Regions from separate parts of the Macrococcoides bohemicum genome, predicted to be linked through region 2. Evidence: riboswitches for the same ligand, from Rfam matches in the RefSeq annotation. Region 2 holds a riboswitch; the other holds the start of a gene.

Region 1 (7,915 bases), 830 kb from region 2:
GGAATTTATGAAACTTATTCAATCTACCCATTACCACGAAGATTTACTTGAACAATTTGAGTTAACTGAAGAACAACTAAAGTTTGTGAAAAGTCCTGAAATAAATATCAATGTAGCAAAAGAAGATACTAATCGCACACCAATTTTTGGACTAAATGAAGAGGGAATACCTGTTGTATTTTTGTGTTACATGAACATAGCGAATTTGAAAGCAAATTTGAAGTAGATAACAGTATATATTTAAGATCTTTTTCGACTGACAACAGACATTTAAGACAAGGTTATGCAAAACAAGCATTATTTGCTTTACCGGAATTTATTATGAGTAATTTTCCGCATATTAAATATATAACGTTACTTGTGGATGTCCCTAATATCGTTGCACATGACATGTATTTAAAACTTGGATTTGTACAAGGTAATCAGGTAGAGGGGGAAGATACCCAGCTTACTGCAAGGTGAAAAAATGCGTGAAGTGTAAACTTCACGCAAATAAAAAGTTATTTAGTTTCTGATGACATCGTCTCTTCTACCGTTTAAGTATGCATAAACTAATCCGATAAATAAACCACCACCGATGTAGTTACCGATATATGCATAAAATAAGTTTTTCAGAACGTCAATCCAAGATAATGCATCGATATTGTAGAACATCATTCCGGCAAACAATCCTGCATTGTAAACAACGTGTTCGTAAGCCATAAATACAAAGATAACTACTCCGATACCGATGAAGAATACTTTAGCTAATACTTCCTTACATTGTAAAGAAATATAAATACCGATATTGATAAAGAAGTTAGCGAATATCCCTTTAATTAAAATTGCATGCCAACTTGATTCAATTGTTTTTGCATCTACTGTTTTAGTTAATGCTGCTACCATTTCAGGTGTCATAACTTTAGTGCCTGTCATCATTCCAAATAAGATAAATCCACCAATAATATTTCCCAGGAAACATAACGTAAATATTTTTATGATTTTACCCATTGTGATTGTTTTGAAATAATAACCCGCTGTAAAGAACATAAAGTTACTTGTTAATAATTCAGAATTAGTAAGTACGATCATTACGAGTGCGATACTGAATGCAATTGCACCTACTAAATTGATAAGCCCTGCATTTTCAGTTGCAGCAAATTGTGTCTTTGCTGCAAGTTGAAGCACTGCCATAATAGCTAGTAAAAAACCTGACATAATCGCTTTTAACATATAGCGCCCAGGTGTCTTATCTGCCATTACCTCTTTCATTGCTACTTGGTTTAATACATTTTCAATGTTGCCTTTCGAAGCATAAGTATCTTCGATAGTTTTAGCTGGAATTTCAATAGCCATTGTAGAGCCTCCTGTTGAACAAGATTTTATGAATAAACATGAATGTTATAAATACAATATTATTATATCTGTTACTGAGTAACGTGTATATAGTCAATTTGTGAAAAGGTGAACATTATACTAAATCAAGCATCATTATATAGTCGGTCTGTGCTTCGTCGCCCATTTGAAAGACATGAGAATCGATATGTTTAAAGCCAATTTTTTTATAAAAATCTAATGCATTATGGTTATATTCCCAAACACCAAGCCATATTTTTTTGATGTTCTGATCTTGTGCACGTGATACTGCCTTTTCATATAAATGTTTACCAATACCTTGTTTTTGAAAAGTTTTGTCGACATAAATTCGCTCAATTTCGAGTGAACTATCCGTTATATTTTCTGTTTGAGCTTCATTGGTATTAATTTTTAAGTAACCAGCAACTTGATCCTCAATTAAAGCAAAATAAAATTCTGAATGTGGATCATTAAGCTGCGTCATCATCTTTTCTTTAGTGAAAGATGTCTTTAAGTAATGATCGATAACTTCATCCTTATTATCCGGTCTGAAAGTATCATCGAATGTTTTTTTGCTTATATTGATTAGAGTATTGAGATCGTTTTCTGTAACTTTGCGTATTACAATTTTATTCATAAAGCGAGCTCCTTTAGTCAATTTGTTAATCACATTATGAGCTTAAATGAATGTTTATGCAATCAATATTTGAATAGTAATATATTGATGAAATAAAATTTCGTGTTGACAAAATTTAGTTTCGCGAGTACTGTAAAAATAACAAATTAAATAAGCGCACTAGGGGTGTTTTATAAAAAAACTGAGATAAGGCTGTAGCCTTAGACCCTTTGAACCTGATCTAGATGATACTAGCGTAGGGAAGTGTATAGTCACAGTATTAATGTGTCTATTTTTCCTTACGCAGTCTTCTCTATAGAAGGGTGCGTATTTTTTATGGAGGAATGAAAATGAACAGAAATAGTCAGGGTTTGAAGTTGTCAGATATATTAGTGACAGTGTTAGTAGCAGTATTATTTGCGGTGGCATACAATTTTGTCTGGTTACCTTATGAGGCAATGAAACCATTAGGGCTACATTTTGAACAGTTAATATATGGTGTTTGGTTTATGGCTGCAGTTGTGGCGTATTTAATTGTTCCAAAAGCAGGAATTGCATTACTGGCAGAGTTTGCAGCGGGTGCAGGAGAGACAATCGTAATGGGGAAATTCGACATTCCGACGTTTGTATTTGCATTTTTACAAGGGTTGGCTTGTGAGTTTGTATTCATGTTATTTAAATATCAATCACGCAGCATGATGGTGTGTATATTAGCGGGTGTTGCTGCTGCAATTATAAGTCTGCCGATTGAGTATTTCTATGGATATATGTCTGAAGTAGCGGGATGGAACGTACTGCTTTATATAATTATGCGTTTGATTAGTGGAGCACTGGTAACCGGGGTATTATCGTATTTAATTGTAAAAGCATTAGATCAGACAGGTGTAACGAAGCTGTTTAGAACGTCAACTCAATCAGATTACGATAGTTTATAGATGATGTTATCTGTTAGAAATTTAAGATTGAAATACCCCGGTGAAAAAGAAAAGATATTTGACGGTATCGATATTACGATAGCAGATAAAGAAAAAGTATTATTGCTAGGACCTTCAGGTTCTGGGAAGAGCACATTACTGAACGTACTAAGTGGTATCGTCCCTGAGTTGATCGATTTGCCGATGAAATATGATGTATTAGAACGTGATATGAATGCTAGTGTTATATTTCAGGATCCAGATAGTCAATTTTGTATGCCTAAAGTATATGAAGAACTAGCTTTTATACTGGAAAATCAAAACGTTGATAAATCGCAAATGAATCACTTGATTAATGATGTTTTGATTAAAGTTGGTCTGGATGTTGGACCTTCACAACAAATCAATCAACTCAGTGGTGGTATGAAACAGAAACTAGCAATTGCAGGGTCATTGTTGCAGAATGCTGATACGTGGTTTCTAGATGAACCTACAGCGATGCTCGATAGCGATGCGACAAAGCATTTATGGGAATTGATGATTGATTTATGGCAGGATAAGACAGTACTTATCGTAGAACATAAGGTTGAACATATCTGGCAATATGTTGATCGGATTTTATTGATGGATGCGAATGGTAAATTGGTTACGCAAGGAACCCCGCAATTTATTCTTAATAACCATGAAGACTTATTAAACAAGTATGGTGTATGGCATCCAAATGCGTATCAATTTGCACCGAAATCATTGCATTATGATTATCCATCTCACAAGTTTGAGCTCAAGCTTGAAGATGTTACTGTAAAGCGAAAAGAAAAAAAGTTATATCAAATTGATGGACTTGTCGTGAATAGTCATGAATGGATTGCGATTACCGGAAAGAATGGAACAGGAAAAACAACATTATTAGAATCTTTGATGCAACTTATTCCTTATGATGGTTTAATACAATATAATGGAAAACCATTGCGTAAGGTGAAAGATGCAGCACGTAACATGTATCTTGTTTACCAAAATCCTGAGCTGCAATTTATCCAGGGTAGTGTATATGATGAAATATTCTTTAATTTTCAATTTTTAGATAAAGCTCAGGCAGGAGAAAAAACAACGCATTTATTAAAGCAATTAAATCTGTACCATCTAAAAGATCGTCATCCTTTTGAACTTTCTATGGGACAAAAGAGGAGATTGAGTGTTGCGACGGCATTAAGTACAAAAGCTGATATTGTGTTACTAGATGAACCGACATTTGGTCTCGATAGTCATAATACGTTCGAACTTATTGAGTTATTTAAAGCACGTGTGCAATCCGGACAGACGATTATTATGGTGACGCATGATGATGAAATCATAAAGCGATACCCTTCTACCGTGTTACGCATTCAGGGTGGCATACTTTCTGAAGTGAGGAGGGGTGATAATGTACGAACAGTTTAAGATTTATCATACATTTATGGATCATGTGAATGTGATTACTAAGTTGATATTAGGAGTCTTACTATTTGTGCTTGTCATATTTATTCATAATTTTGACTGGATGCTCTATCTAGCTATTATTATGTTTATCTTTATGATTGGATTTAGTGGTGTGCGTTTGAAACTTATTATAGCTTTTGTAAGTGTGATGATGTTGTTTAGTTTCACTTCATCATTATTTATGGTTTTCTATGGTGACGGAAGTACTACGCTTTTTAAATGGGGCATTGTGCATATTACAGAAGAAAGTTTATATAGAGGAATACATTTATCGCTTAGAACGATTACAGTCAGTTTCTTTGGTTTAAGTATTGCCTTTACAAGTGAAATTGTAAAAGTATTCTATAGTTTAATGCAGCATTTGAAGGTAAAGCCTAAATACGCCTATGCATTTATGGCAGCCATCCGTATGGTGCCGATGATGTTTGAGTCTTTCTTCCAATTACGCAATGCATTGAAAATGCGTTATCATGTTATAGATTCGAGCCAATATAGAGGGTTGAATCGAATAAAGCATTTGATTATACCACTATTAAGTCAAAATATTAGACGTGCACATCGTTTGTCTGTCGCAATGGAGAAAAAAGGATTCCATAATGGAACTAGAACGTACTATTATCATGTTCCATTTAGCTATCGGGATATTTTATTGATAGTTGTCTTTTTAATAATGGTTGTAACTGCTTATTTATTGGCGATGTATTTTCCTATAACGCATATAACGGATGTACGTTAAATAGATTTGTTTGACGCATAATCAATATACTGATAGAATAATCAGTAATCTTAAACAAGCGAGGTAATTAGAATGAAGACTTTTGTACAGCACAGTACAAAATTAAATATGTGGTGGCAGCTGTCATAACTTATATTTATGCCCGTCATAGATATAAGTATCTATGACGGCTTCATTCGCGTTACTTGAGGCCGGTTGCGTATGCATAAGGTCTCTTTTTTTGAGGTCGATGCATATGCATTGGCCTCTTTTTTGTTTAAAAAATTATATGAAATGAGGGATTACACATGGAAAAAAGATCTGTTTGGGGATCGAAGATTGGATTTATTTTAGCAAGTGCAGGTTCGGCAATAGGACTTGGTGCGATGTGGAAATTCCCGTATGTCATGGCTGATAATGGTGGTGCAGCGTTTTTAGTACTGTTTATGATATTTACATTATTTATAGGTATGCCGTTATTATTAGCAGAATTCGTAATAGGTAAACACGGAAAGACATATAGCACAGAAGTGTTCGGAAAAATTACAGGCAATAGATTTTATAATTTAATAGGTCATCTAGGTAATGTCGGTGTTTTCTTCTTACTTAGTTTTTACAGTGTGATTGGTGGATGGATTTTACTTTATATGATGAGGACTGTTTATGTAATAGTTACAAATCAACACACGAAGAATTACGAGGGATTATTTGGTCATCTGATTAGTAACCCGATATATGCAATACTTGGCGCTGCATTATTTATTTTTCTTACTGCGATAATTGTTTCCCGTGGCATTCAGGATGGGATTGAAAAAGCTTCAAAAATAATGATGCCTATGTTGTTTATTGCATTTATTGTGATTATCATTCGTTCTTTAACGCTTCCAAATGCAATGGATGGCGTTGTATATTTTCTGAAACCTGATTTTAATTCACTGAATGCTGAAGGAGTACTTTTTGCTTTGGGTCAATCATTCTTTTCGCTTTCAGTAGGATTTGGTGGCATGTTAACATATGCATCGTATTTAGATAAGAAGACAGACATTGTTCAATCTGCCTTTTCTGTTGTCGGTTTAAATATACTGGTTACGATACTTGCAGGACTTGCAATATTTCCTGCAACTGCTTCATTAGGCATCGATAATGCACAAGGTCCGGGTTTATTGTTTATCGTTTTACCGTATGTATTCGATCAGTTACCGTTTGGAAGTATCTTTTATCTTATATTTTTATCGCTATTCTTTTTTGCAACTATTACATCGTCTATTTCATTAATTGAAATTAATGTTTCGAACGCAATTAAGCACGAACAAAAGAAACGAAAAAAATATGTATATTTCATCGCATTACTATTATTTATTTTATGTGTACCTTCTGCATTATCGAACGGTACTTTAAGTCAAATGAAATTTTTAGCAGGAACATTCTTTGATAATATGGATTATTTAGTTTCGAACATTATGTTACCGATTGGAGCATTATGTTATGCGTTATTTGCGGGTTACAAACTAGATACTGCAATTGCTAAGCATGAATTAATGGATGGTAAATATCGAGGTTTATTTAAAATTTGGGCTTTCTTGTTGCGCTATATTATTCCGCTTGTTATCCTGGCTGTATTTGTTACTTTGATTATCAAGTAAATGAGAATGAGGCACTGTAATTGATATTGTAAAAAGTAATTTTCCACAAATGAGTTTTAGTAATTCTTTTTATTTTAGAAAAAATAAAAATACGACAAATAATTTTCATAATTTTAAAGATTGAGTTGGTTGACTTAATACGTTCGTCATGTAATAATAAGTTTTGTAGAGATTAGAATAATTCTAATCTAGAGATTATTTGAAATTACTTAATAAATTCTCAGGAGGAATTACACATGTCATTAATTAACAAAGAAATCTTACCATTCACAGCTAATGCTTATGATCCAAAATCAGATGCATTTGTTGAAGTATCAAATGAATCAATGAAAGGTAGCTGGAATATCGTATGCTTCTACCCAGCAGATTTCACTTTCGTTTGTCCAACTGAATTAGAAGATTTACAAGATCAATATGAAACGTTACAAGGTTTAGGAGCTAACGTATATTCTGTATCTTGTGATACTCACTTTACACATAAAGCATGGCACGATCATTCAGAAGCAATCAGCAAAATTCAATATACAATGATTGGTGATCCATCTCACGTTATTGCTAACAACTTTGATGTATTAGATGAAGAAGCAGGCCTTGCACAACGTGCGACATTCTTAATCGATCCAGATGGTGTTGTTCAAACAATGGAAATCAACAATGATGGAATCGGTCGTGATGCTTCAGTATTAGTAGACAAAGTTAAAGCTGCTCAATATGTAGCTAGCCATGACGGTGAAGTTTGTCCTGCAAAATGGAAAGAAAGCGGAGAAACTTTAACACCTGGTTTAGACTTAGTTGGTAAAATCTAATCAGATTTTGGCGGATACTTATCAGTCCGAATTATATATTTAATAAATTGTAATTTATAAAGTTATTAGTTAACAATTAAATATTAAAATGCTGCCACAACGTAAGTTTTTGCGTTGTGGTATCTATTGCAATAAAATATAGAAATTTATCCTTTAGAGGAGGAATTATAATGTTAAACGATACATTAAAGCAACAATTAGCTCAATATTTAGAGTTAATGGAAGGCGACGTTGTAATTACGGCGAGTGCTGGAGATGACAAAACAAGCCAAGATATGATGGACTTACTCACTCAAATAAAAGAGATGTCTTCACGTATCACTTTGAAAGAAGCACCTTTGAAACGCACACCAAGTTTCACACTAGCACGTCCTGAAGAAGAAGCACGTATTACATTTGCTGGTGTGCCA
Region 2 (7,915 bases):
TAAAAAGCTGGTTAAGCCAACATAAAATCTATTGTTCATCTTGTTTTAAAAACTGATTAATCTAAACTGCCCTTTAAGGCAGTTTTTTTATTTTTCATTATGTTATAATGATTTAAATTTGTTTTGTGGGAGGATATATATGAAACGTTTCTCACCGATTATCTTAGCTTTACTTGCAGCAACATTCATTGCACGGTTTAGTATGCTGATGGTTATGCCGTTCTTATCTATCTATTTAATCAATACATATCATTATTCAGGTTTTCAGATTGGAATCATTTTATCAGTGGCAGGTATCGTAGCGATTATATTAAGCATGACGTCAGGTAGTGTCATAGACCGCTTCAATAAAAGACACGTCATATATTTCGGTCTCCTTATCGGTATACTGAGTTATCTCTCATTTCCAATGATACATAGCTTTCCTGGTTTCATTCTTTTCTCTATTACTTCCACTATCGGTAATACACTAGTTGAACCAACATATCGTGTACTCATTACACAATTTACTGCAGATGAGCACAAGAAACTGATATTCAATATCAGATATTATTTAATCAACGTTGCTGCTGCAATGGGTCCTTATATTTCAAGTCAAATTCAGTGGGTGGGTATTGAAAAGCTTTTTTATATCGTGGTTGCTGCTTTACTGATTAATTTAGTCATGTTTATTGTTATCTTCAATAAATATGATATCGATCTTAAAAATAAACAATCCATGACACATATCCCTTTCTTCAATATGATGTTTATCTTCAAACAGGATAAAGCTTTCCTGTATTTAATACTCGGTAATATATTCATCGTATTTGGTTATACGCAGATGATGACGTCACTGAGCATCTATTTAAGTAAGATCTATCCTTATGCAACTGCCATTCATCATTATGCAATACTTACATTAGTCAATGCGATTGCTGTTATCTGTCTACAGATTGTCGTCTATAAAATTGGACAGCATATTAAGACAAGTACTTCGATCATTATCGGAGCAATATTATTACCTTTAGGTTTGATGCTTATTGGTATCTCTCCTGAATTATTTAATCTTTGTATCGCAATGTTTATTCTGACGATCGGAGAAATCTTCGTCTTCACGATGTGGGATTTGAGAATTGATGAGCTTTCACCTCCATCAATGAAAGGTTCATATTATGCTTTAACAGGACTTACTGGTATATCACGTATCATTGCACCACTTGTCGGAGGTTTATTAATCGATAATTTATCTAATGGTTTTCTTATCTGGTTGATTTTAGGCGGTGTTACGTATTTATCTGTAATCTTCTTTATCAAAAGCGCAAAAATAACACCTGTAAAATTATAGTTTACAGGTGTTATTAAATTTACAACTATATCTTTTTATATTACTTCACTTACGATGCAGAAGTATTTATCACTGTATGGAATAAACATTTGCTTCGTAATTTCAAATTTTTCATCATCTTTGAATGTCTTTCCTGATAAAACCTTCTGTTTATTTTGAAGCAATGATTTAAAGTCCAGAATATTCATCAATATTAAATCCTCAACTTCATGGTTATCGATTACAATCTTATCCAATAATTCACGAGAGATTTCACAAGTAAAGATATTGATAAATTCCTTATCCATTGTACCTTCATTGTCAATACTTTCAGGAATGACACATAGCATTTTTAAATCATCAAATGATACATCAATACCTAACTCTTCTTTAATTTCTCTCACACAATCTGCCATCGTCTCATCATGACGAATATGCCCACCGATTGAAACGTCTAACATACCAGTATAATCACTTAATTCCTGACTACGTTTTTGTAAAATAACGAAATCTTTATATGTGAAGATACATTGAAAAGTCTCATGCCATTCTTCATTTTGATGCGCCTCTTCATAAGTCATAACCCCTTTTGAAGTATAGTTGCTATTAAAAATATTTATCTTTTCCATTATAAAATCCCCTTATCCCTTATAAATTTTTAATTAATATTTAAACTATCCAAAAATTTTGAAACAAGCTACTTTTTCAGAATTTTTAGTCATTTATATTATACATTAAATTATAAAAAAATAGACCTCTTTTAGAGATCTATATTAATAAATTTACATAACACAACTCTAACTATGTCTTTTCATTTTTAATGCATATTATCTCTCATAATTTTTTTAACTAAATTTATTCTCCCTTAGTAATACTAAGTGCTATCTTGATATGTTCTAAATGATGATTTCCATGCCATGCATACAGTGATAACCTCAGCAGTATTTTCTGCTATCACGATAAAATCTCATTGATTTCTTTTATTCATAGTTAGAATATCAGTTGCAGTTCTTTTATATTTTTATTATCATGAATCGGATAGAAATTCCAATATTTATAAACAATAAAATTTACTGCTTCTAACCTATATATTATTGACATTGTGGTGCTCCTTTTCTTCAATTAATACTATTTTATCAATAAGCAATTTATTAATAAATAATAGATTAAGGAAAAAATCACTTTGTACTCATAACATCTAATCGTTGATAAACATACTGACAAATAGACAACATATAGATTATTGCAAATAATGGTGAATAGAATGTCCACCAAGCAACTTGTAAATCATAGAAATGAAATCCAAGTAAACTGCTTAGTTCTGGTATCGTTGGTTGCTCATTAATTAAACAACCTGGTCCATAACATACATCTGTTCCTCCAAAGAATATTTTAAAAAAAGCGAGGTGTGATATGACTACTAGCGTCTGAAACATAATTCTAAAAAATATGATGACATATTGTATCAGCATATTTGGTAATAAATGCTTTAAAAAGATATAAACTTTAGATGGACTCATTGTCTTCGCACTACTGATAAATTCTTTTTCTAATATCATTTGTGTTGCTGATTTCACTAATACTATCGTTGTTGGTAACATGAGTATAATTAGAATAATTAAATTAAATATTATTCGAAAACTTTGTGTTGTCGTAAATTGATCGATTGGTTCATAAAGTATAGGTTTTAGTAATAAATAACCTAATATCGACTGTGGTATATAAAAAAACGGATGCATGAATTGATCAATTAACGCCAAATTACTTTTCTTAAAGGCTAAATAAGTTCCTATGATGATCGCTATGATGAGTGTCATTAAAGCAACAACAATAAGTAGTGTTAATGTGATTCTGTACCCAGATAATACTTCATAAGCCATATGTCTAGAGTTCCTATCAACGCCAAATATATAATCTTTTCCGGGCGGAAATGGTGAACTCGCCAACATATTCCCATCTTTATCATATAAGAAATCGGTCTTTTTCACCTTCCCCTTTAATATATCAAAGTAAATAAATCCAATAATCGCAGGAATGATGAGCAAACAAATAGAAAGATAAATGCGTTTCATTATGACATGCTCCTTCCTGTTGTTTGTTTAGTATATAATTCAGCAAAGAAAAATAATAATCGAATTGGAATATACATCAATAGAAATGAGATAAACAAGACAACTGGCGTATTATATTCAAAAATAAAAACAGAAATTCCAAATACATTTAATAATCGTTCTAAAAATAATAAACTTGATAAAGTCACCCAGACAATTTGTTTAAAGTTAATAAAATAGCCTGTTAGTATATTCTTTAAAATATGACGATAGAAAATTTCTTTGTTATTTAAACCCTTACTTCTTGCAAAAGATACATAGCTTTCTTCTCTTTCTGCAATTAATAATTGATTAATCACAGTAATACTATTTGTTATTGGGATAATTAGCAGTAATAAAATCGGGAATATAACAGCGTTTTGTTCATGACTTGATGCAACATCAAATATCAACACTTGTGTTTTAAGATAAATGAATATAATAATTGAAATAAATACAGGGATATAAAAAATATCAGGCACAATACTTAATACGCGGTTAATATGCATTACAATACTGTGAAATACTTGAGATTGATACATCAAGAATGCGATTATTAATGAGAATAATAAAGAGATAATAAGCGCACTAAATAGTATAGTCATTGAATTTACCCAAGGTTCAATAATAAATGGGAAAATATCATGTTTGACACCTGACTTTAAATTCTCAAATACGATTGAATTAGGATGTAATAATGAATGAAACGTGTCTTTAATTGCAATAAATAAATTAGAAACATCTATTTTTTGATTGTGAAAAAGTGATGGTAAACAAGCAATAAAAAAGAGCATAAGAATGGTGATGGAAATATTTATTATGTTTTTCATATATACTCCTTTTTCAGAATTTTTAGTTATTTATATTATATATGAAAAAAAAAAAAATAGACCTCTTTTAGAGATCTATATATTTATTTATATTTCTAAATGTTCTCTCAATGTGAAAGTATGATAATCCTCTCTGAACAAACCTCTTGATTGTAATTCTGGTATGATGAGTTTAACAAAATCATCCAAACTATTAGGTAAAGTTGGTGGCATGAGATTAAATCCGTCTGCTACACCTTCTTTCAACCATTTTTCCAATTCATCTACTATCATTTCCGGCGTACTGATTAAAGTCAAATGTCCACCACCTGCTGCTAAATATCCTAAAAGTTCTCTTACCGTTGGATCTTTATCTTTGATAATTTCAAGTACTGTTTCATATCTTCCTTTCGGTCCAGTAAACGATGCTAAAGGTGGTAAGTCAGGTACTTTCGCATCTAAATCCCATCCTGAAGTGTCCTGATGAATAAAAAATTCCAGTATTTTTAATGAACTTGCAATATCCAGCATATTATCTAAGACTTGTTTCTTTGCATAAGCTTCTTCTTCAGTTTCAGCAACGTAGGTAACTAAACCTGGTAGAACTTTAATTTTATTCTTTCTTCCTTCTTTTTCTTCTGCCTGTTTCAATCGTTCGCGATATCTTTTAGCCATCGAGATATTCCAGCTTACGGAAAACACAGCATCAGCTTGTTCTGCTGCTAATTTTAATCCTTCATCTGAAGCACCTGCCTGCATTGCAATAGGTTTTCCATACTTAGAATTTGGTGTTGATAATGGCCCTCGTACCTGGAAATACTTACCCATATGATTGATTGGTTGTATATTTTAATGTTTTATCATTTGATGATTTTCTTTATTATAAATAAAATCTTTTTCATCCCATGATTCAAATAATTTATCTATTATTGTTACAAATTCTCTAGCTTTTTCATATCTTTGTGCATGAGCAGGTAAATACTCCATACTATGATTTTTTGCTTCTTCATCTGTCATGGAAGTAACCAGATTCCACCCCATACGACCTTTCGATATATGCTGTAAAGATTGAATTTGTCTGGCTACATGATATGGATTCATAAATGTTCCTGATATCGTACATACTAAACCAACATTGTTAGTTACTTGTGATATTGCTGAAAGTTTTACGATTGGATCTAGCCACATCGCTGGCATTACATTTTCATGTGTTGCATTAAATGCTTGATTATCAGCAAACGATGTATTTGAGAATCATGTGCTTTCCATGCCGCCAAATGATGTCCTACACCATAAATCAATATGCGGATATGCATATTTGACATTTAAAACTCCCCCTAGTTCATCGTTAACCCACCATCAACAGTGATATTTTGACCTGTAATTCCTTTCGCTCTATCAGATGCTAAGTAGACAACCATATTTGCAACATCTTGTGGTGTTGTAACTTTTCTAAGTGGTGTAGAATTAGCGATTAATTCAAATACTTCATCTGTCGTTACACTAGAAGCATCAGTTGTTTTCAGTAAACCACCGGAAATCATATTTGCACGAATGCCATATTGTCCTAATTCACTTGCGATATTGCGCATCATCCCTAGTAAACCTGCTTTAGCAGTCGTATACTCATGATAAGGTACAACCGGATTTTGGAATAAATTTGTGCCAATACTGATAATCGTTCCATCTCTTTGCTCAATAAAACCATCGATTACACTTTGACTTATGTTGAATGCAGCTTTCATCGTTCCATCAATTTGTTGTTGATAATCTTCCCACGATAAATCTTTAAATGCCTTTTGTGCTACTGGATCAAACTTAAATCCAACAAGTGCATTATTTACAACTACGTCAATTTTGCCAAACTTCTCTATCCCTGCTTTCACCATTGCATCTACTTCTGCACGTTTTGTAACGTCAGCTTTAAAAGCTAACGCTTTATCTTCTCCAAATGATGCTACTAATGAAATTGCAGCATCTTCACTTTGAAAATAATTAATAATCACATTATAACCTTCAGCATTGAGACCTTTCACGATTGCTTCTCCTAAACCTCTAGCTCCGCCAGTAACCATTACAGTTTTCATCAAATATTCTCCTCTATGATTTTATTCATAAAAAATACACCTTTCCTGATAGAAAGGTGCATGAAAAAGACATAATAAATAGACCAGTTCATTAGCACACTTCCCTACGCTAGTTTGAACTAGATCAGGTTCAAAGGGTCTGAGGACTACCTCATCTCAATTTATCGTTAAATGCCCCTAGTGTATTTCTTAAGTTGACTTCAATATACAAATAATTGTATGTTTTGTCAATACATGATGATAACATGACTGATTTTGAGTTATTAAGTATAATGTTGATGATTTTTGCCATCATTATACCACTCATTATTAGACTAATAGATAATCAAAAAAATAACCACTAAATGGCTTGGCTAAGCTGAGTGGTTATTCGAAATTGTAACCATAAAAAGCTAGTCACCGTATAAACGGATCTACAAGGGAGTGTGTGTATCACTCCTCTTTTCATTTACATTTTACAATGGATTTCATGTAAATGCAAAAATAACAATTAGAGAACGTTTGTTCTAATTATTTTATTTACTCTTTATAATAGTATTTGTAGATAAGTTTATAGTGGTGGCTAGCCCTAGGAGGTGATGCCTTTGATTTTGTTTATTAGGTGTTTCTCCTGGAAAGGAAAGCATGACTGATTTTGAGTTATTGAGTATAATGTTGATGATGTTTGCAATCATTATACCGCTCATTATTAGACTAAATGACAAAGACAAAAAATAACCACTCATAAGCTTGACAGAGCTGAGTGGTTATTGAGTAAAAAAATAACATTGGCTAGTCACCGTATAAACGGATCTACAGGAGGAGTGTTACCGCGCTCCTCTTTTCATTTACATTTTACAATGGATAGCTTATAAATACAAATATATTATAATACTCTTGAGTACTGCAATACTTCATTATCTACTGACATACCCATTTTTTCATATAACCCTTGTACTTTCACGTTATCTACACCAGTTTATAAACATACATATCTTGCATTATTTTCTTTTACGTATTCTAATGATTTTTCAATTAATTTCTTATTTGCTCCACTTGAACGATTATTTGATTGCACAAATAAAATCATTATTATTTTATCAAAATTATGGAAGTGAGTTGCATTTTTATACCTTAATAATAGTAAACAGATAATACGTTATATATGCATAAAGTAATACTAAATCTTAAAAGGATATTATATTTGGTTCTGTTGCAAAGTAAAAAAATATAGCTAACCACTAATTTATCATGTCAGTGTTCGCTTAACTTGCTAGCATGATGCTAATTTCGTGGCATGGCGAAAATCCGTAGATCTGAAGAGACCTGCGGTTCTTTTTATATAGAGCGTAAATACATTCAATACCTTTTAAAGTATTCTTTGCTGTATTGATACTTTGATACCTTGTCTTTCTTACTTTAATATGACGGTGATCTTGCTCAATGAGGTTATTCAGATATTTCGATGTACAATGACAGTCAGGTTTAAGTTTAAAAGCTTTAATTACTTTAGCCATTGCTACCTTCGTTGAAGGTGCCTGATCTGTAATTACCTTTTGAGGTTTACCAAATTGTTTAATGAGACGTTTGATAAACGCATATGCTGAATGATTATCTCGTTGCTTACGCAACCAAATATCTAAT

The links. Region 2 has a riboswitch for thiamine pyrophosphate ahead of HT586_RS05380 (3-oxoacyl-ACP reductase). Riboswitches for the same ligand answer to the same signal wherever they lie in the genome.
Region 1: linked by a shared signal. The riboswitch ahead of HT586_RS01090 (ECF transporter S component) and the one ahead of HT586_RS05380 (3-oxoacyl-ACP reductase) in region 2 are both predicted to bind thiamine pyrophosphate.

Annotation. Positions count from the first base shown of each region.
Region 1 is NZ_CP054482.1:205,507-213,421, forward strand. Features, by position in the region: gene HT586_RS01070 (hypothetical protein) at 8-226, shown strand; gene HT586_RS01075 (GNAT family N-acetyltransferase) at 184-462, shown strand; gene HT586_RS01080 (formate/nitrite transporter family protein) at 505-1,335, opposite strand; gene HT586_RS01085 (GNAT family N-acetyltransferase) at 1,451-1,972, opposite strand; TPP riboswitch at 2,124-2,231, shown strand; gene HT586_RS01090 (ECF transporter S component) at 2,302-2,886, shown strand; gene HT586_RS01095 (ABC transporter ATP-binding protein) at 2,890-4,302, shown strand; gene HT586_RS01100 (energy-coupling factor transporter transmembrane component T family protein) at 4,286-5,077, shown strand; gene HT586_RS01105 (sodium-dependent transporter) at 5,365-6,699, shown strand; gene ahpC (alkyl hydroperoxide reductase subunit C) at 6,936-7,505, shown strand; gene ahpF (alkyl hydroperoxide reductase subunit F) at 7,676-7,915, shown strand, end outside.
Region 2 is NZ_CP054482.1:1,038,929-1,046,843, reverse strand. Features, by position in the region: gene HT586_RS05410 (hypothetical protein) at 1-56, shown strand, start outside; gene HT586_RS05405 (MFS transporter) at 140-1,327, shown strand; gene HT586_RS05400 (NUDIX hydrolase) at 1,363-1,935, opposite strand; gene HT586_RS05395 (hypothetical protein) at 2,485-3,378, opposite strand; gene HT586_RS05390 (ABC transporter permease subunit) at 3,378-4,226, opposite strand; partial or broken gene HT586_RS05385 (NtaA/DmoA family FMN-dependent monooxygenase) at 4,314-5,530, opposite strand; gene HT586_RS05380 (3-oxoacyl-ACP reductase) at 5,543-6,295, opposite strand; TPP riboswitch at 6,377-6,481, opposite strand; gene HT586_RS05375 (IS6-like element IS257 family transposase) at 7,537-7,915, opposite strand, start outside.